Regions from separate parts of the Pseudomonas allii genome, predicted to be linked through region 2. Evidence: riboswitches for the same ligand, from Rfam matches in the RefSeq annotation. Region 2 holds a riboswitch; each other region holds the start of a gene.

Region 1 (6,951 bases), 1.6 Mb from region 2:
AAGCAACCCCAATTGCCGGTGCATGAAGCGGCATTGCACCTGCTACAGCTGCATTTTGGCGACGCCGAGAATGGCTTGATCCTGCCGCCCGCGGATGCCAGCCCGGATGAAATTCTGGAGCAAGCGCAGGTGGTGGGGATTACGCAGATAGCCGTTGCATGAGTTCACGCCCGATCATTCAGGTGGCCACTGCGGCGGATATCCCTGAGGTATTGAGGTTCGTGTTGCAAGCCCGTGCCGAGCTTTTCCCCAAGCTCAGAGCGACGGGGATGCCGACGGACTTGGCGCGTTTCGAGGCGATCTATCTGCACGGCGATGGACGATTTCTGATCGCACGTGATGAGGGCCAGATCGTCGCTGCCATTGGCTATCTGCCCTATGACGGGCGTTTCCCGCAGCTGAATTACCAGGGCCGCAAGACGGTGGAAGTGGTGCGCTTGTTCGTAGCGCCAGGGTTTCGCCGTTTTGGCTTGGCGGGGCAGTTGTATCGTGCGTTGGAAGCGCTGGCGCAGGCGGATGAGGTTGAGGTGATGTACCTGCATACCCACCCGTTTTTGCCGGGGGCGATTGAGTTCTGGGTTCGGCAGGGGTTTGAGGTGGTGGATGTGGAAGCAGACCCGGCCTGGCGGACGACGCATATGCAGCGGTCCCTATAGACCTGTGGCGAGCGGGCTTTTGTGGCAAGTGGGCTTGTTATGGCGAGCGGGCTTAATGTGGCGAGCGGGCTTGCCCCGCGTTGGGCTGCGAAGCAGCCCTGAAACCCTGCGCCTCGGTTCGACCTGGAGGAATGCAGCGGCTTTATTGGGGCTGCTTCGCAGCCCAGCGCGGGGCAAGCCCGCTCGCCACGATAAACCGCTATTCCAGCATTAAGCCGGGCGCAGCCGCAGGATCTGCGCCCCATCAAACGGGTCCGTCAGGTAATGCGCCTGCACCCCGAACGTCTCCTGCAAGCGCTGCGGCGTCAGCACTTGCAGCGGTTTGCCCAGGGCCACCAACCTCCCGCGATCCAGCACCGCCAGGCGGTCACAGGTCAGCGCCTGGTTAAGGTCATGCAACGCAATCAAGGTCGTCACGGGCAGCGCCTGCACACCCTTCAAGATCGCCAACTGATGCTGGATATCCAGGTGGTTGGTTGGCTCATCCAGCAACAGAATCTGCGGCCGTTGCGCCAATGCACGGGCGATGTGCACGCGTTGGCGTTCACCGCCCGAGAGGCTGCGCCAGGCGCGGTGGCCCAGGTGGATGGCGTCGACGTCGTGCAGGGCTTGCTTCACGATGGCGTCGTCTTCAACGGACCACGGGCTTAATGCCGACAACCACGGCGTACGGCCCAGGGCCACGGCGTCGAACACGCGGATGGCGTCGTCGGTGTCGGCCTGTTGCTCCACCACCGCCAGTTGCTGGGCGATGGCGCGGCGGGACAGCGTGCCCAGGCGCTGGCCGCCCAGCAGCACTTCGCCGCACGCCGGAGCACGCAAGCCGGCGAGCAGCTTGAGCAAGGTGGATTTGCCGGAACCGTTCGGTCCGACAATCCCCAGGGTTTCACCCAACTGCACGTCCAGATGAATATCCCGCAGCAACTCGGCCTCGCGCACCTTGAAGCCCAGCCCGCGGCAGCTCAATACGCTCATCGCGCATTCCTCCGGCCGATCAGGATCAGCGCAAACACCGGCGCACCGACCAGCGCGGTGACCACACCGACCGGAATCACCTGGCCCTTGATCAGCGTGCGCGACAGCACGTCCGCCGCGATCAGAAACAACGCGCCACCCAACGCGCTGGCGGGCAACAGCCGCGAATGCCCGGTGCCAAGCAACAGGCGCACGGCATGGGGAATCACCAGCCCGACAAAGCCGATAGAGCCGACAATCGACACCATCACCGCCGTCACCAGCGCCGCGCAGCCCACCAGCACAAACTGCACGCGACGCACCGGGATGCCAAGGGACGCCGCCGAGTCGCTGCCAAAGGTAAACGCATCCAGCGCCCGGCGGTGCCACAGGCACACGGCCAAGCCGACGACCGCCACCGGCACCGCCAGCCACACCGAGGGCCAGCGCACGCCGCTGAGGTTGCCGAGCAGCCAGAACATAATGCCGCGGGCCTGTTCGGAACTGGCCGACTTGGTGATCAGGAACGCGGTGAGCGCATTGAACAATTGCGAGCCGGCAATGCCGGCGAGGATGATCTGCCCGGTGCCGCTGGCCGAACCGCTGGCCCGTGCCAACAGGATCACCAGGGCAAACGCCGCCATCGCGCCGACAAATGCGCCCGCCGACAACGAAATCAAACCGCCGCCCACCCCCATCAACGCCACCAGCACCGCACCGGTCGAAGCGCCGGCGCTGATGCCCAGCAGGTAGGGATCGGCCAGCGGGTTGCGCAACAGCGATTGCAGGATCACCCCGCAGGTCGCCAGCCCGGCACCGCAGGCGGCGGCGACCAGGGCGCGGGTGAGGCGGTAATTCCACACCACGCCTTCATCGATGGGGTCGAGCACGTAGCCGGCGGCCCACAGTTTGTTGGCGAGTACCTTGAGCACCACCTGTGGCGAGATGGCGGTTTCGCCGATGGCCACGCCGGCGAGCACGGCAACCAGGAGCAGGGCCAGGGCGAGCAGGGTGCGCATCATTTTGGCAGGTCGTAGCCGTCGATGGCCGTGGCCAGTTGTTCAAGGCCGTCGAACATGCGGATGCTGGCCTGCAACGCCAAGGCGTCGAGGATGATGATGCGGTTGTTTTTCACCGCGTCCATGTTGCGCGTGACCGGGTCGCTACGCAGGAAGGCGAGTTTCTTTTCATGGTCGTCGGCCGGGTAGCGGCGGCGGTCCATGCGGGCGATGACGAGGAAGGTCGGGTTGGCCTTGGCGATGGTTTCCCAACCCACGGCTGGCCACTCTTCATCCGACTGCACCACGTTGGAAACGCCCAGGGTTTGCAGCATGAATTCGGGGATACCCTTGTGGCCAGCCACGTACGGGTCGCTGGCCATCTCGGCACTGGAGAACCACACCAGCGCGCTGGCCTGCTTGAGGCCTTTGCCCTGCACGGTGGCGACGGACTTGGCCAGACGCGCCTTGAGTTCATCGTTCAACTGCTGGCCGCGATCCTGTACATCGAAGATCTGCGCCAGTTGGCTGATGCTTTTATAAATGGTCTCGATGCGAAACGGTTCCAGCCGCGTGCCATCGGCGCCCACCAGGTTGTCCTTGCCTTCGCAGTCGGAGGGTAGCAGGTAGGTGGGAATCTTCAGTTCATGGAACTGCTCGCGGGTGCCGACCACGCCTTGCGGCCCCACCACCCATTCCAGCTCGGCGGCCACCAGTTGCGGACGCTTGGCGATCACCGCTTCGAAGCTCGGCTCGTTGTTGGCCAAACGCTCGATGTTGTCGTTCTGCGCCTTGTACTGCGGCAACACGCTGTTGAACCACAGCGAGGTGCCCACCACTTTATCGCCGACGCCCAGGGCGTAGAGCATCTCGGTGGCGGCCTGGCCGATGGTCACGCTGCGGGCGGGGGCTTGCGGGAAGGTGATCGGGCTGCCGCAGTTTTCCACGGTCAGCGGGTAGTGAGTGGGCGCGGCGTGGGCCAGGGCACAGAAGCCAACACCTGTAAGCAGGGCGATAACGCGTGGCAGCATGGGGCGATCTCCGAGTGAAGCGTACGTGCCATTCGGAAATTCACTCTCGGGCGCCGGGGGCGCGACAGGCAAGAATGTCCTTCCCGGACACCCCGCCGGTTAGTGATTGAGCTTGGGCCGGCAGGTCTCCTGACTGATGCGTCGTCGCCACGCTCCAGCCTTCCCGGACGAGGTCCAGTGGCATCGAGGAGCAGGCTCAGCACCTACAGTTGCGGGGGCAGTTCCGATTGGCGCGGGTGTACCGCGCCTCGTATTCCCTATTAGTCCCGTTTGGGAACCGGCGCGGTATGGTAGTCGATCACGCGGTCGAGCGGGAGGCCGTGAAACCAGCGGTGGCGCTTTGAAGGTGGGGCTCCTATGATGCGCAGCCCATGGATCGCTTTATCATAAGGAATAGACAGTGAAATTATTCGTCGCGCTCGCCCTCGCCGCCGCTCTCGTCGGTTGTGCCACCCAGGGTAAATCTGAAAAGCAGATTCTTGATGAGGCCGCCTCCGCCTATGTCAAGTCGATGCCGGCTGGGTCGGACAAGCTCCGGCTGCATACGATGAGCATCCCCAAAAGCGGTATGTTCGGCGATACCCTGGCGATTTCCATGGCGGGTGAGCAAAATGCCGCGCACCTCAGGGCAGAGCTGCTCGATGCCAAACGCTTGGGCGATGTGTTCTTTTTGATTATCGGTGCTAGCACGCCGGTTGATGTTGCGGTGATCGGCAAAGCAGTCGAAGGGCAAAACTTAAAGGGTATGCAGATTTACTACTCAGGCACTGAGGCGCAGAAAGACGCCGTGCGTGCGACAGTCGAGAAAACGCAGGCGCAGTTTCATTACATCAATGCGCAATGATGGCTAGCCCGTTGACTCGCCTGAGTACGGCGCCGGACCTGTGGCGAGCGGGCTTGTCCCGCGTTGGGCTGCGCAGCAGCCCCCAAAACCTGCGACTGAAGAGTGCCTGACTCACGGCATTCCTCCTTCCAGGGTCGCTTCGCAACCCAACGCGGGACAAGCCCGCTCGCCACAGTTGCAGTGCTCACCCTTGATGGAATCGTATCAGCCAGATCAAGAGCGGCTCGCTTCGCGTCGTGGTGAGTGTCGGTTGTCAACGCGGATCAACCTGTGAAGCGTTGGTCAGAGACGAATGTCTTCAGGCCCCTGGATCAGCGCTTCAATCCGCGTGCCGGTGGCGCGTTCTTCGTTGCTGAAGCCGTCGTAGTCGGCCAGGTTGCCGAAGCGGATGCCGGTCAGGCGCTCGATCTGGATCACACTGCGCTGGTAGGTGCGCAGCTGGCCGAACACCAGCTCCAACTGGCCCAGTTCGCGGCTCTGATCGATCATGTAGGCGCTGGCCGAAGGCTTGCCGTCATCGCTGAGGTAGGCGACCACTTTCCAGAACGCCTTGGGGATCTGCACGCCCCGGTACACGCGGTCGTCGTCGGCGAACACCGGGCCGCTGAACACCGTGGCCCGGGCTTTCCAGCGCTGGGTGTTGTCGAGGATGTAGTCTTCGAGTTCCAGCCAGGTCTTCTGGTTGAACCCGCTCATCTGCGGTGAGCAGTTGGTGAAGTGGAAGGTGTCGAGGTTGGCGGTTTGCGCCACATCGCCCCAATTGGGGTCCTGGCGGCGCACCAGGTGGCCGCGATCGAGGCCATTGCTGGCGTAGAGCGCTTCGCCGACTTGGGCGTCGACCGGCAGGCGGCCATCGTAGGCCCAGGTGTCGTTGCTTCGGATGATGTCCACATGCTGGCCGCCGTCGATGTTGACGCCCACATACAGCGCGAGGCGCTTGGCACGTGACATCGTGATGGAGAAGTGCGTGTAGTCCAGGCGCTTCTGGGCATCGCTCGTCAACGCCTCCTCCAGTGTGGGCCAGGGCACCCCGAAGCTGCCAAGAAAGTCATCTGCGTAACCGCGCCGGTCCTTCAAGTCTTTGGCCGGGGTGACGCGGGGTGTCGCTGCCCTGGCCTTCAGCAGCGTGGGGCTCGGCGCGATCAACGGGCGCAGGTCGGCGAGCCGGGGGCGGTAGGCGAGGTCGATTTTGGTTTTACGTGCGGGCATCGGTCAGTCCTCCTTGGATAAACACGACTGCAACATAGGTTAATGACAATTGATCATGCGCACCAACCCCTGGGGGCTATCCTCAAACGGTCACCCGGACGTTCAGCACACGCCAACAAGGAGCCAGCCCATGTGTGATCGCCATCACCGCAACCCGATTTTCTGCCTGATCCCGCCGTATATGCTCGACCAGATCGCGCGCAACGGCGACAAAGCGCAACGGGATGTCGCGCTGCGTACCCGCGCCAAGGACAGCACCTTCCGCTCGCTGCGCATGGTCGCGGTGCCCGCCAAGGGCCCGGCGCACCTGGCGCTGGCCATGGGCGCCGACAAACGGCGTTCGATCTACAGCGCCGAGGGCAGCGACAGCCTGCCGGGCAAACTGATCCGTGGCGAAGGCCAGCCCGTCAGTGGCGACGCTGCGGTGGACGAGGCCTATGATGGGCTGGGTGCCACCTTCGACTTTTTCGATCAGGTGTTCGACCGCAACTCCATCGACGATGCCGGCATGGCGCTGGACGCTACCGTGCACTTTGGCCAGAACTACAACAATGCGTTCTGGAACTCGACCCAGATGGTGTTCGGTGATGGGGACGGCGAGTTGTTCAACCGCTTTACGGTAGCCCTCGACGTGATTGGCCATGAACTGGCCCACGGTGTCACCGAGGATGAGGCCAAGCTGATGTATTTCAATCAGTCCGGTGCGTTGAACGAGTCGCTGTCGGACGTGTTCGGTTCGTTGATCAAGCAGTATGCGTTGAAGCAAAAGGCCGAGGACGCCGATTGGCTGATCGGCAAAGGGCTGTTTACCAAGAAGATCAAAGGCGTTGCGCTGCGCTCGATGAAAGCCCCCGGCACCGCGTTTGACGACAAGCTGCTGGGCAAGGACCCTCAGCCCGGGCACATGGATGATTTTGTGCAGACCTATGAGGACAATGGCGGGGTGCATATCAATTCTGGCATCCCCAACCACGCGTTCTACCAGGTGGCGACGAAAATCGGCGGGTTTGCCTGGGAACGTGCCGGGCGCATCTGGTACGACGCATTGCGCGATGCGCGGTTGCGGCCGAACTCGGGGTTTTTGCGCTTTGCGCGCATTACCTACGATGTTGCCGGTCGCCTGTATGGCGCGAACAAGGATGAGCAAAAGGCGGTCAAGGAGGGCTGGAAGGCGGTCGGTATTTCGGTCTGACGTGAGGAGCAACCATGCAAATTTCGCTGAAGGAAAACGGCGGGCCTGCTTTTTTTCCGGGCCTGGC
Region 2 (6,951 bases):
GCGCCAGGCCGGAGGTTTCGATAAGGATATGGTCAAGGTCACCGCGACGGGCGACCAGTTCGCGCATTACCGGGAAGAACTCCTCCTGCACGGTGCAGCACAGGCAGCCATTGGCCAATTCGTAGACGCGGCCGCTGGCCTCTTCTTCGGTGCAACCGATGGCGCATTGCTTGAGGATTTCACCGTCGATGCCCAGCTCGCCGAATTCATTGACGATCACCGCGATGCGACGGCCCTGGGCGTTGTCGAGCATATGGCGCAGCAGGGTGGTCTTGCCCGAGCCGAGGAAGCCGGTGACGATGGTGACGGGGAGTTTGGCCAGTGTTTTCATCGGATGCCCTTGGGGGCGGGCATATGGGACGATTGGCGCTGCGACGGCGCGCAGCAGCGGATTTCGTCACCGGATCACCCCGCCCGGTTGAAGTAGAAAATCGGTTGCGAGGCAGGTCTCCTGGCTTGGGGCTTGCAGGTCTTGCGACCGGCGCTGGCTGCGCCTTCCCGCCTTGTCGGCAGTGGCGTGGCAGTCAACTGGACCCTTTACAGTTGCGGGGGCAGCCGCGGCTTGGACCGCGTTCCCTTCTTAGCTTCGGCCTGGGCCGAAGAACCTCGAGGGTGCAAGGCTACGCAGTGCTTGGGGGATGGTCAATGATGGGGTTGGGTTGGCTTGTGTACATATCCGTTGCTGCGGTAACGGCTGATATTGGTTCCGCCCTTACGGCGGCTCACTTTGGAAAAGCCGGAATGCCGGCCCAGCCCAAAGTAAGCAAAGGGCTCTTGCTCCAACACTCGGCACCTCGCTTAGGCTCGGTATGCCCGTAATCCGACAGGGATTTGGGGGGCCGCCGCCCCGCGCCATCCATGGCGCGGGGCGGCTAAGATCAAAATCAAAAGCAGATCAAAAGTCAGAGCCACAGCCACAGCCACAGCCAGATCCAGATCCAGATCCAGATCCAGATCCAGATCCAGATCCAGAGCAAACCACCCTTCAACTGATACATGAAGATCAAACTGTGGGAGGGGGCTTGCCCCCGATGGCGGTGTGTCAGCCAACTCAGCAGTGACTGACACACTGCCATCGGGGGCAAGCCCCCTCCCACACTTTGACCGAGTACCGCCCATACAATCCGGTCGGCTCTAAGGCCGCCGCGCTCTTGTTTTTGATCTGGGGCGCCCCGTCAAACACGCAGGCCGAACGCAGGCTTGAATACGTGGGCCGCCGTAGGGGCGGAACCATAAGCCGCCGTTACCCAAATAACGGATATGTACCCACATACCCAATTGACTCCCCTCCCACCCCCATGCTCTCCTACACATCTTGTTTCGGGTGCCCTGCAAAGGGTGAAACGGGAAACCGGTGACTCATGCACACGCATGACAGTCCGGTGCTGCCCCCGCAACGGTAAGCGAGCGAAACGTCATATCCACTGTGCCAGGCGGCATGGGAAGGCGACGTTTTCAGGCATTGAGCCCCTCGCAAGCCCGGAGACCGGCCCGAAAAAATCAGATAACAAACCCGCGGTGGGCGGGCGCTGTTCAAAGCCCTGCGTGCCCGGCTCGCGGGGTTTTCATGCGCTCGTTTCACCCTGACACCTGAAAGGGACGCGCCATGTCGATCATCAGCAGCACTTCGCACTCCGCCAGCAGCACCTCTACCCTGAGCCAACGCCTGACCGCCGCCATCGGTGCGTCGATCCTCGGTGCGTGCCTGGTGTACTTCGCCGGTTTCTCGCACATTGAGGCAGTACACAACGCTGCCCACGATACCCGCCACAGCGCCGCGTTCCCGTGCCACTGAGACCTGCCGACATGATCAAGCGTATTGCGCAAACCGCAGGTTTCACCGGCCTTCTGGCTGCCCTGCTGCTGACCTTGCTGCAAAGTTTCTGGGTCGCCCCGCTGATCCTGCAGGCGGAGACCTTTGAAAAGGCCCCGGCAGCGACCGAGGTGCACGAGCACGCCGAAGGTGCGGCTGCACATACCCATGACGCCGAAGCCTGGGAGCCGCAAGACGGCTGGCAGCGCGTGCTGTCCACCACGGGCGGCAACCTGGTGGTCGCCGTTGGCTTCGCGTTGATGCTGGCCGGCCTGTACACCCTGCGTGCACCGACCCGTACCGCCCAAGGCCTGCTCTGGGGCTTGGCGGGCTACGCGACCTTTGTATTGGCGCCAACCCTGGGTCTGCCGCCCGAACTGCCAGGCACCGCAGCTGCTGACCTGGCACAACGGCAGATCTGGTGGATCGGTACCGCCGCGTCTACCGCTGCCGGTATCGCACTGATCGTGTTCGGGCGCAACTGGCTGCTCAAGGCGCTGGGCGCCGCGATCCTCGTAGTGCCGCACGTGATCGGCGCGCCACAACCGGAAGTGCATTCGATGCTGGCCCCGGAAGCACTGGAAGCGCAGTTCAAGATTGCTTCGCAGTTGACCAACGTGGCGTTCTGGCTGGCCTTGGGCCTGATCAGCGCCTGGCTGTTCCGGCGTAACCGTGACGATCAATACTCGGCGTGAAACTGGTCGTCGGCCTGGGCTGCCAGCGGGGCTGTGATGTTCACACCCTGCTGGCCCTGTTTGACGCCGCCCTCATCGAGGGCGGTATCGAGCGCCACCGCGTCAGCGCGCTGGCCAGCATTGATCGCAAACAGGAAGAACCCGGGCTGCTGGGCTTGGCCGCGCTGCTGAATCTGCCGTTGCAGTGCTTCAGCGCTGAACAACTGGCGATTTATGCAGACCGGTTGAGCCATCAATCGGACGTGGCTTTTGCCCACACCGGCTGTTACGGCATCGCCGAAAGCGCCGCCCTGGCCCTGGCCGAACACCTCGCCAACGCCCCTGCGCGCCTGCTGATCACCCGCCAGAAAACCGCCCAGGCCACATTTGCATTGGCGTGCGCCGACTGAAAACCCGATAATCGCCGCTTCCGATCATGAGCAGATTTCATGCTCGCCCGTTTTTCATCAGGATTCCCCATGACCGTCTACTTCATCGGCGCAGGCCCCGGCGACCCGGAATTGATCACCGTCAAGGGCCAGCGGCTGATCCGCAGTTGCCCGGTGATCATCTATGCCGGCTCGCTGGTGCCGGCGGCGGTACTGGAAGGTCATCAGGCAGAAACGCTGGTCAACAGCGCCGAATTGCACCTGAAACAGATCATCGACTTGATCAAGGCCGCCCATGCCAAGGGCCAGGATGTGGCGCGCGTGCACTCCGGTGACCCCAGCCTGTATGGCGCGATTGGCGAACAGATCCGCTATTTGCGCGAGCTGGGCGTCCCCTTCCAGATCATCCCTGGCGTCACGGCGGTGGCCGCTTGCGCGGCCCTGTTGGAAACCGAGCTGACCCTGCCCGACATCGCCCAGAGCGTGATCCTGACCCGCTATGCGGATAAAACCAGCATGCCGGCCGGTGAGGATTTCGACAGCTTGGCACGACATGGCACCACCATGGCGATTCATCTGGGGGTCAACCACCTGGACAAGATCGTTGCCGAACTGGCGCCGCACTATGGGGCGGATTGTCCGATTGCCGTGGTGCACCGGGCGACGTGGCCGGATCAGGATTGGGCGGTCGGCACCCTCAGCGACATTGCCGAAAAAGTAGCGGCCAAGGGGTTTCGGCGCACGGCGTTGATTGTGGTGGGTCGGGTGTTGGCGAGTGACAGTTTCAGTGAGTCATCGTTGTACCGAGCGGGGCATGCGCACCTTTATCGACCTTGACAATCAACATCACAAAAAACACATAACCTTTTGATTTTAATAAATTAATACAAAACAAAAAATCTGACAGCTCGATTTTCTCGCTTAACATTCAACATTAGGTGGATGGCTCAACTCACTGAATTTTAAGCATAAAAAAACGGCGCTCACGGGGCGCCGTTTTTTATGTCCGCAGCGAACGCCTTACTCAGTAGTAGGCGTTTTCTTTCTGCGTGTGGTCGGTCACGTCACGTACGCCCTTGAGCTCCGGAATACGCTCGAGCAAGGTGCGCTCGATACCCTCACGCAAGGTCACGTCCGCCTGGCCACAACCCTGACAGCCGCCGCCGAACTTGAGCACGGCAATCCCGTCTTCAACCACGTCGATCAGGCTGACCTGGCCGCCATGGCTGGCCAGACCAGGGTTGATCTCGGTCTGCAGGTAGTAGTTGATACGCTCGTTGACCGGGCTGTCGGCGTTGACGTTAGGCACCTTGGCGTTAGGCGCCTTGATGGTCAATTGGCCGCCCATGCGATCGGTGGCGTAATCGACCACGGCATCGTCAAGGAACGCTTCGCTGAAGGCATCGATGTACGCGGTGAAGCTTTTCAGCCCCAGGGCGGTGTCTTCAGGCTTCTCTTCGCCGGGCTTGCAGTAGGCAATGCAAGTCTCGGCATACTGGGTGCCGGGCTGGGTGATAAAGACGCGGATACCGATACCCGGGGTGTTCTGCTTGGACAGCAGGTCGGCCAGGTAATCGTGGGCGGCGTCGGTAATGGTTATGGCAGTCATGGAAACTCCTCACAGGCTTGCCGGCAGTTTACGCCAAAATATTACGCAGGTACAAAGTCCTAGTGTTTTTGTCGGGATAGGTTTTTTTGGGGGGACGGTGTACATATCCGTTATTTGGGTAACGGCGGAACCATAGGTGGCCGTTAACGAAGAAACGGATATGCCCCCCCAACAAAAAACCTCACAAATTCTCATACCGATTCATGTCCAACACCCCTTCCTCCACCGGCGTAGTCTCACGAATGTACTGCGACAAATCATGGAAATACTGCCAGAACAGCGGATGGCTGCGCCGCACACCCCACCGATCCACAATCTTCTCGAAACCCTTGGCATCCTTGGCCTGCTCCATTTCAGCCACAAACTCCGGCACTTGCTGGGTCGGAATATTGAACATGAAGTTCGGGTAGCTGCTCAGCACACCCGGATAAATCGTCAGCGTATCCAGACCCGGCTGGTAGCGATAAGCCTCCCCCAGCAAAAACGCCACATTACTGTGGGCACGATTGCGCAGCAGGCTATAGACCACACGCTTGCCGCTGGCAGTTTCCACCCGCAGCATCGTCGCTTCAGGCAATTGATCAATCACCTTGAGCCCGGCAGCTGGGCGTGAGGTCAGGCGGCTCAGGGCCTGCTCCGCATCCTGCAAGGCCGGGTCGATCCCATCGCGAGAGCAATAGGCGCCGCTGCAGCGGTTGATCGGGTCCGGGCTGGCGTTCAAATCGCCGTAACGCGTGAGCAGCTGGTTGGCAAAGTCACGCTTCGGATCGTTTTCATTCAGGTGCAGGCCGGTGGGCTTGTCGTCATCAATGGCCTCGTAATCCAGCCACAGCTTGAGTTTGCCGCTGTTCTGGTACCAATCGTCGAGGAAATCATCGCGCGAATCGGCCGGCATCAGGCGCAAAAAGTTTTGCTCGGCGCCATTGCGTATCAGGTCGAAGTACAGCCGGGTCTGGGCCTGGTGCGACACATTGCCGAACACGTCGAAATTCACCGCCAGTTGGTAATAGGTGCGCTCCAGCAGTGGATAGTCGAACAGCCACATCGTCTGCGGCACTTCACCGATCAGGCCTTTGCTGACCGATGCACTGTCGAAGTGGCGGAAGATGCTCAGCAAGGCATTGTCATTACCGGCCCACAGGCTCGACCAGCTCGGCGGCGGCAGGTCAGCGTAGCTGTCGCGGCGCAGGGCTTCGTATTCGTTGCGCTTATCGCGGTAGGCCAACCACAGGCTGAGCACGCTGCCCACGTCATCGTTCTGGCCCGGCATGGCCAGCAGCGGCGTGGCCTGGCCGCGATAGCGTGCATCGGTGATGTACAGGTCGTGGTCCGGGTCCTGGAACAGGGTCCAGAAATTGTCGCGGATCACATCCGTGGCGATCTGCCCACGGCACACCGGCCCACGGATAAAGGTACGCACGAAGTACTCGGCGTTATCCAACATGAACTGGTAACGCGCCTTGGCCGGGATGGCTTCGAAGGTTTCAAAAGGGTTGGCACGGCGGCCCGGACCATAGCCCGGCAAGGCGTTGACCTGCCAGTTGCCGGCGTAGAACAGCTCTTTGATGCGGGCCATCTTCTCGGCGCTGAACGGGTACGTAATGTGGGTTTTATGCACAATCACACCCTGCACCGGCCACAGGCGGTAATACACGCGGGTGCCGGGGTCATCATTGGGACGGCGCGTAGCAATCAGGTCAATCGGTTGGCCACTCGGCGTGCGCGAACGCACCCACTGGAAGAAATGCCCCGGCTCGCCATTCTCGAAATAGATGTGGGCAAGGAACAAATGCTCGAACAACCAGCGCGCGACCAGGCTTTCGCGGGCGCCGGGCTGGTTGAACAGGTTTTCCCACTGCTGCACTTGCAGGGCTTCTTTCGCGCTGGGCGCCAGGCCTTGCTCATCAATCAGCGCGCCGGACGCCAGCCAGCGTTGCAGGGTCTGGTACTGCTGGTCTGTCAGGCCAGTGACCGCCAGAGGCATGCCTTCCCTTGGGTGGGCACCGGCGTAGGCATTGAACTCGCCGGGCATGGCGCACATGTTTTCGCGGTTCAGGCCCAGCACGATGCCCTCGGGCAGCTTGGCGTTGGGTTGCAATGGCGCGTTGTGGCCCAGTTCCAGCATGCGCGCCATCAGCGCGGCCTGGCTGCCTTGGGCGTCCAGCACCGAATAGAAGCCCTTCTGCTGCCAGGCCTGTTTGCCAAAGGCGTCATAGAACAAGCGGGTGGTCGGCGTGGCCTGGCTGCGTTCGCCATCGTAGACCGGCACTTTGCTCGCGCCGCGCGCCGCGCCCTCGGCACTGCCCAGGTTGAGCTGGCAGGCGGAGTCGTAGCAGGCGTGGCAGGCCACGCACTTCTCGGTGAAAATCGGTTGAATGTCGCGGGTGTACGAAATCGCCGGGGCGGCTCCGTCGGCCTGTGCGATGCAGGCGACCAGTGCCAGGGCGGCGCTGGTGATGAGGCGAA
Region 3 (6,951 bases), 2.0 Mb from region 2:
CGAAGTCACATAGATCACGATTGAATTTGCAAATCGATGTGATAGAAGGCATAGTCTCGACTTCTTTACATATCAGCCACGGTCGTGCCCATGCTAAATCGCTTCGCACCCCTCGTGCCCCTCGCACTCGTTACCCTGTTGTTTGGTTGCGCCTCCCACCCTCAGCAGGTGGCAGATCAGCAGAAACCACAGGTTCAAAATCAGGCAAAATTCGTTGCTGCACAATCTTCCTCTGTTTATGAGGAAGAAGTCGCAACGGAAAAGGAACTGGCCGACTTCGCCGGCAACAAGCCTTACCAGCTTCCAGTCCTGGCCGACAGCATCCTCGAACGCGGCATGTCCCTGATCGGTACCCGTTACCGTTTCGGTGGCACCTCTGAAGCCGGTTTCGACTGCAGCGGTTTCATCGGCTATCTGTTTCGCGAAGAAGCCGGCATGAACCTGCCGCGCTCCACCCGTGAAATGATCAACGTGAATGCACCGTTAGTCGCACGCAACAACCTCAAGCCTGGTGATCTGCTTTTCTTCAGTACGGCAGGCCGTGGTCGTGTCAGCCACGCCGGTATCTACCTGGGCGATAACCAGTTTATCCACTCCAGCAGCCGTCGCAGTGGCGGTGTCCGGGTCGATAACCTGGGTGACAGCTACTGGAGCAAAACCTTCATCGAAGCCAAGCGCGCACTCGCCATGGCCCCGACGACGGTTACCGCTAGCAAGTAAACTTAAAGTGATACTTGAAGTTTGACGTGTAAGCGCTAGAATCCCTGGACATTGTTGTAATCCGTTCGCGCGAGCTTTGCTTGCGCGTTCTGGTTTTCAGCGTTCGGCAGCGAAAGCCGCATCCAGACCAGGATTGTTCTGCACATGTCGACCTCGGCCCGCCTTATTCTCATTGTTTGCGCCGCGCTCCTCAGCGCCTGCGCAAGCCGCCCGCCGCCGCCCGCTCCCGTAGCGGTGAAGCCCAAGCCGGTGTTCAACTATTCCACCCAGAATTTCTCGCCCGCAGCCGAAGACGTACTCTTCCGTGCGCTGGGCCTGGTCGGCACGCCTTACCGTTGGGGCGGCAACACGCCGGACTCCGGGTTTGATTGCAGTGGCCTGATCGGGTTTGTCTTCCGCGATGCCGCTGGTATCTCCCTGCCGCGTACCACCCGTGAACTGATCGTGATGCGCGCCCAGGATGTCAGCGAGCAGAACCTGCAGACCGGCGACTTGCTGTTCTTCGCCACCGGTGGCGGTTCCCAGGTCAGCCACGCCGGGATCTACGTGGGTGAAGGCCGCTTTGTGCATGCGCCGCAAACCGGCGGCACCGTGAAGCTGGATACGTTGTCCAAGGCCTATTGGCAGAATGCCTACCTGAGCGCCAAGCGCGTGTTGCCGGGTAACCTGGCACGCAATCCTTAGCGCCAGACTCGAATCAAAATGTGGGAGGGAGCTTGCCCCCGATAGCAGTGTGTCAGCTAACGATCAATGGGCTGATCCACCGCCATCGGGGCAGCCCCCTCCCACAGTTGTTTTGTGGCAGCTTCAAGTACAGGTGAGGCAGTTGCTTTAATTGACGCTCCACCCCCAACCTACTACCCTTCGCCGCTTGTTCCAGGTGCTCTGTGACCCACGGGTCGATGGAGTGAAACAGGGAAGCCGGTGAGTGAGCGCACTTCTACACAGTGCCGCCGCGATTCCGGCGCTGCCCCCGCAACGGTAAATGAGTCAAGACGCTGCCTTTTGCCACTGTATCGCCTGCGATATGGGAAGGCGCAGCGTTGGCCTGCCTTCAAGCAGCACGCCACTCATGAGCCCGGAGACCGGCCTGCAACATCCAACAGCATCACGGTGGGCGATGCTTGGCTGTCTGTTTTTTCTTTTTCCCTGCCCGCCGTTTTTGTCCAGCCCCAACGGAGAGCTGCCATGACCGATTCCCCCGACCGCGACGAACGCCACCTGGCGCGCATGCTGCGCAAAAAAGCCGTGATCGACGAGCGCATCGCCAACTCCCCCAACGAATGCGGTCTGTTGCTGGTGCTGACCGGCAACGGCAAAGGCAAAAGCAGCTCCGCGTTCGGCATGTTGGCCCGAGCGATGGGCCACGGCATGCAGTGCGGCGTGGTGCAATTCATCAAGGGGCGTAACAGCACCGGTGAAGAATTGTTCTTCCGCCGCTTCCCCGAGCAGGTGCGTTTCCATGTGATGGGCGAAGGTTTCACCTGGGAAACCCAGGACCGCCAGCGTGACATCGCCGCCGCCGAAGCCGCCTGGGCGGTCTCCCGCGAATTGCTGCAAGACCCCTCTATCGGCCTGGTGGTGCTGGACGAGCTGAACATCGCGCTCAAGCACGGCTACCTTGACCTGGACCAGGTCCTCAGCGACCTGCAAGCCCGTCCGCCGATGCAACACGTGGTGGTCACCGGCCGTGGCGCCAAACCCGAGTTGATCGAAATGGGCGACACCGTCACCGAAATGGGCATGCTCAAGCACGCGTTCCAGGCCGGCATCAAGGCACAGAAGGGCGTCGAACTTTGAATCAGCCCCGTCATTGCCCAGCCGTGTTGATCGCCGCTCCGGCGTCCGGCCAGGGCAAAACCACCGTCACCGCCGCGCTTGCCCGTTTGCATCGCAACCTGGGGCGCAAGGTGCGCGTGTTCAAATGCGGCCCGGACTTCCTCGACCCCATGATTCACGAGCGCGCCAGCGGTGCGCCGGTGTATCAGTTGGATATGTGGATGGTGGGCGAGCAGGAAAGTCGTCGTTTGCTGTGGGAAGCGGCGGGGGAGGCGGACCTGATCCTGATCGAAGGCGTGATGGGCCTGTTCGACGGCACACCGTCCAGCGCCGACCTGGCACGACACTTCGGCGTGCCGGTGCTGGGGGTGATCGATGGCACAGCCATGGCGCAGACATTCGGTGCGTTGGCATTGGGCCTGGCGCGCTATCAGCCGGATCTGCCATTCGCCGGCGTACTGGCCAACCGGGTCGGCACCCTGCGTCATGCGCAACTGCTCGAAGGCAGCCTCACCGAGGGCCTGCGCTGGTATGGCGCGTTGTCACGCGAGACCGGTATCGAACTGCCTAGTCGCCACCTCGGCCTGGTGCAGGCCAGCGAGCTGAATGATCTCGACGTCCGCCTGGACGCCGCCGCCCAAGCCCTGGGCAGCAGTTGCGAAGTCGCCTTGCCGCCACCAGTGACGTTCGCTGCGCCGCAAGTGATCGAGGCTGAGCCCTTGCTCAAGGGCGTTCGCATTGCCGTGGCCCGCGATGAGGCCTTCGCTTTTACCTACGGCGCGAGTCTCGACCTGCTGCGCGCAATGGGCGCTGAGCTGGCGTTCTTCTCGCCGATTCACGATAGCCAGTTGCCCGATGCCGACAGCCTCTACCTGCCCGGCGGTTACCCGGAATTGCACCACCAGGCGCTGTCGGAAAACATCCCGATGCTCGAAGCCATTCGCGCTCACCACGCGGCCGGCAAACCCTTGCTCGCCGAATGTGGCGGCATGCTCTATCTGCTGGACTCGCTGACCGATGTCGACGGCACCCGCGCCGGACTGCTCGGCCTGTTGCAGGGCGACGCGGTGATGCAAAAGAAACTGGCGGCCCTGGCCCTGCAAAGCGTCGAATTGCCGGAAGGCACCCTGCGTGGCCATACCTATCACCATTCCCTGACCACCACTGAATGGCAGCCGATTGCCCGTGGCCTGAGCCCCAACGGCGGGCGCGGTGCCGAGGCGGTATACCGGCAGGGGCGGATGACGGCGTCCTACGTACATTTCTATTTCCCATCCAATCCCAAGGCGGTGGCCGCATTGTTTGCGCCCGATCCAGCTCTATGACTGACAACGCCTTTCCCGAGGCCGACCGCCAGGCTGTCTACCGTGCCATCGCCGAACGCCGCGACATGCGCCACTTCAGCGGCGGTACTGTCGCCCCCGAATTGCTCCACCGCCTGCTCCAGGCCGCACACCAGGCGCCCAGTGTCGGCCTGATGCAGCCCTGGCGCTTTATCCGCATCAGCGACCGTGCATTGCGTGGGCAGATTCAGCAACTGGTGGAAGAAGAACGCGTGCGCACCGCCGAAGCCCTGGGCGAGCGCTCCGATGAGTTCATGAAGCTCAAGGTCGAAGGCATTCACGACTGCGCCGAAGTGCTGGTGGCGGCGTTGATGGATGATCGCGAGCGGCACATCTTCGGGCGTCGCACCCTGCCGGAAATGGACATGGCGTCATTGTCCTGTGCTATCCAGAATTTGTGGCTGGCGGCGCGGGTCGAAGGCCTGGGCATGGGCTGGGTCTCGTTGTTCGAGCCCCAGGCGCTGGCCGATCTGCTGGGCTTGCCGCCCGGCGCGAAACCCCTGGCCGTGTTGTGCCTGGGGCCGGTGGCCGAGTTCTATCCGGCACCGATGTTGCAGCTCGAAGGCTGGACCGAACCACGGCCGTTGAGTGACATGTTGTATGAAAATGCCTGGGGAGTGAGTCAATGAGTGTGGCCTTGCTGTGTGTCGCTGCAGTCGCGCTGGATGCGCTGCTGGGCGAACCCAGGCGCTGGCATCCGCTGGTGGCGTTCGGCAATTTCGCCGGGCGCATCGAGCAGCGTTTCAATACCGGTGGCCGTGGCTGGCGCAGCCATGGCGTGACCGCGTGGTTTATCGCCGTGGTGCCGCTGACGCTGCTGGCCACGGCCTTATCGTGGGCGCCGTACATCGGCTGGGTGCTGGAGACCCTGGCGCTGTACTGTGCCCTCGGCATGCGCAGCCTTGGCGAGCATGTGATTCCGGTAGCCCAGGCCCTGCGCAGTGATGACCTGGAGGAAGCGCGCAAGCGTGTGAGCTATCTGGTCAGCCGTCAGACCAGCGAGCTGGACCGCACCGAAGTTGCCCGTGCCGCCACCGAATCGGTGCTGGAGAACGGCAGCGATGCGGTGTTCGCTGCGATTTTCTGGTTTATGGTGGCCGGCGTGCCGGGCGTGGTGCTTTACCGCCTGAGCAACACCCTCGACGCCATGTGGGGGTATCGCAACGAGCGCTTTGAGCGTTTCGGTTGGGCGGCGGCAAAAATCGACGACGTGCTGAATTACATTCCCGCACGCCTGGTGGCGTTGACCTACGCCGTGCTGGGCAAGACGCGCCTGGCGCTCAAATGCTGGCGCACCCAAGGCCCGACCTGGGACAGTCCCAATGCCGGTCCGGTGATGGCTGCCGGTGCTGGTGCCCTGGGTGTTGAGCTGGGCGGTGCGGCGATCTATCACGGTGAAGTGCACCATCGCCCGCAACTGGGCGAAGGCCCGGCGGCGGATGCCGATTCCATCGAACGGGGCTGGCAACTGGTGCAGCGCGGCGTATGGTTGTGGCTGCTGATCCTATGCGCGGGGGCGCAATTCTATGCTTGAGCACGGTGGCCGGCTGCGCAAGGCAGCGATTCAATACGGGATAGCCGAAGCCGACTGGCTCGACCTGTCCAGCGGTCTCGCGCCCTGGCCCTGGCCGATCCCCGAGATCCCCTTGCGCGCCTGGGCGCGCCTGCCGGAAACCGACGACGGCCTGGAGCAGGCCGCCAGCGAATACTACGGTGCTGCGCATCTGTTGCCAGTGCCGGGTTCCCAGGCGGCGATCCAGTTGCTGCCGCGGCTGCGTCGCGCGGGCAAGGTCGGCGTGCTGTCGCCGTGCTATGCCGAACACGCCGAAGCCTGGCGCCGCGCCGGTTATGTTGTGCGCGAAGTGCAGGAGCAGGAAGTCGACTTCTTCCTGGATGGCCTCGACGTGCTGGTGGTGGTCAACCCCAATAATCCGACCGGCCTGAGCCTGACCCCGCAACGACTGCTGGATTGGCACTCGCGGCTGGCCCAGCGCGGCGGCTGGTTAGTGGTGGACGAAGCCTTCATGGATGTGACCCCGCAACTGAGCCTGGCGGGCCAGGCGCATCAGGTCGGTTTGATCGTGCTGCGCTCGTTCGGCAAGTTCTTCGGCCTGGCCGGCGTGCGACTGGGCTTCGTGTTGGCCGAGCGCAAGTTACTCAAGTTACTCGCCGAGCAGCTCGGCCCCTGGGCGGTCAGCGGGCCGACGCGGGTGCTGGGCCAAGTGTGCCTGCGCGACACGGCCGGGCATGCACTGCAACGTGCGCGTTGCATCGAGGCGGGCCAGCGCTTGTTCGCGTTGCTGGAGCGCCACGGCTTTCCACCCCACGGCGGCTGCGCGCTGTTCCAATGGCTGATCACGCCCCATGCCGAACGCATGCACGAATTCATGGCCCAGCGCGGCATTCTGCTGCGCCTGTTCGTGCACGACGGCAGCCTGCGTTTCGGCCTGCCCGACACCGAGGCCGATTGGCAGCGCCTGGACGAAGCCCTGGTCGCCTATAAGGACGCAACATGAGTACGCTGATGGTGCAGGGCACCACCTCCGATGCCGGCAAGAGCACGCTGGTGACCGCATTGTGCCGCTGGCTGGTACGCCAGGGCGTGGCCGTGGTGCCGTTCAAGCCGCAGAACATGGCGCTCAACAGCGCCGTGACCGCCGAAGGTGGTGAGATCGGCCGCGCCCAGGCAGTGCAGGCCCAGGCCGCCAACCTGGCGCCCCATACCGACATGAACCCGGTGCTGCTCAAGCCCAACAGCGACACCGGCTCCCAAGTGATCATCCACGGCCGCGCCGTGACCACCATGAACGCAGTGGCCTATCACGACTACAAAGCCATCGCGATGCAAGCGGTGCTGGCCTCCCACGCGCGGTTGAGTCAGGCCTATCCCGTGGTCATGGTGGAAGGCGCTGGCTCACCGGCGGAAATCAACCTGCGCGCCAACGACATCGCCAACATGGGCTTCGCCGAGGCGGTGGATTGCCCGGTGTTGCTGATCGCCGATATCAATCGCGGCGGGGTATTCGCCCACCTGGTCGGCACCCTGGAGCTGCTGTCACCCACGGAACAGGCGCGGGTCAAAGGCTTCATCATCAACCGTTTTCGCGGC

What was found. Region 2 has a riboswitch for cobalamin ahead of ACZ445_RS12885 (CbtB domain-containing protein). Riboswitches for the same ligand answer to the same signal wherever they lie in the genome.
Positions count from the first base shown of each region.
Region 1: linked by a shared signal. The riboswitch ahead of ACZ445_RS20585 (ABC transporter substrate-binding protein) and the one ahead of ACZ445_RS12885 (CbtB domain-containing protein) in region 2 are both predicted to bind cobalamin.
Region 3: linked by a shared signal. The riboswitch ahead of cobO (cob(I)yrinic acid a,c-diamide adenosyltransferase) and the one ahead of ACZ445_RS12885 (CbtB domain-containing protein) in region 2 are both predicted to bind cobalamin.

Region 1 covers NZ_AP039450.1:4,509,439-4,516,389, reverse strand. The annotation lists gene ACZ445_RS20605 (hypothetical protein) at 1-162, shown strand, start outside; gene ACZ445_RS20600 (GNAT family N-acetyltransferase) at 159-656, shown strand; gene ACZ445_RS20595 (ABC transporter ATP-binding protein) at 867-1,631, opposite strand; gene ACZ445_RS20590 (FecCD family ABC transporter permease) at 1,628-2,632, opposite strand; gene ACZ445_RS20585 (ABC transporter substrate-binding protein) at 2,629-3,639, opposite strand; cobalamin riboswitch at 3,742-3,936, opposite strand; gene ACZ445_RS20580 (hypothetical protein) at 4,040-4,483, shown strand; gene ACZ445_RS20575 (DNA/RNA non-specific endonuclease) at 4,766-5,692, opposite strand; gene ACZ445_RS20570 (M4 family metallopeptidase) at 5,823-6,884, shown strand; gene ACZ445_RS20565 (protealysin inhibitor emfourin) at 6,899-6,951, shown strand, end outside.
Region 2 covers NZ_AP039450.1:2,859,452-2,866,402, reverse strand. The annotation lists gene cobW (cobalamin biosynthesis protein CobW) at 1-331, opposite strand, end outside; cobalamin riboswitch at 425-624, opposite strand; cobalamin riboswitch at 1,306-1,509, shown strand; gene ACZ445_RS12885 (CbtB domain-containing protein) at 1,607-1,795, shown strand; gene ACZ445_RS12880 (CbtA family protein) at 1,807-2,508, shown strand; gene ACZ445_RS12875 (cobalamin biosynthesis protein) at 2,505-2,897, shown strand; gene cobM (precorrin-4 C(11)-methyltransferase) at 2,967-3,713, shown strand; gene nfuA (Fe-S biogenesis protein NfuA) at 3,901-4,485, opposite strand; gene ACZ445_RS12860 (fatty acid cis/trans isomerase) at 4,667-6,951, opposite strand, start outside.
Region 3 covers NZ_AP039450.1:4,818,684-4,825,634, reverse strand. The annotation lists gene ACZ445_RS21995 (C40 family peptidase) at 91-720, shown strand; gene ACZ445_RS21990 (C40 family peptidase) at 865-1,404, shown strand; cobalamin riboswitch at 1,582-1,828, shown strand; gene cobO (cob(I)yrinic acid a,c-diamide adenosyltransferase) at 1,909-2,520, shown strand; gene ACZ445_RS21980 (cobyrinate a,c-diamide synthase) at 2,517-3,824, shown strand; gene bluB (5,6-dimethylbenzimidazole synthase) at 3,821-4,471, shown strand; gene cbiB (adenosylcobinamide-phosphate synthase CbiB) at 4,468-5,376, shown strand; gene cobD (threonine-phosphate decarboxylase CobD) at 5,369-6,358, shown strand; gene ACZ445_RS21960 (cobyric acid synthase) at 6,355-6,951, shown strand, end outside.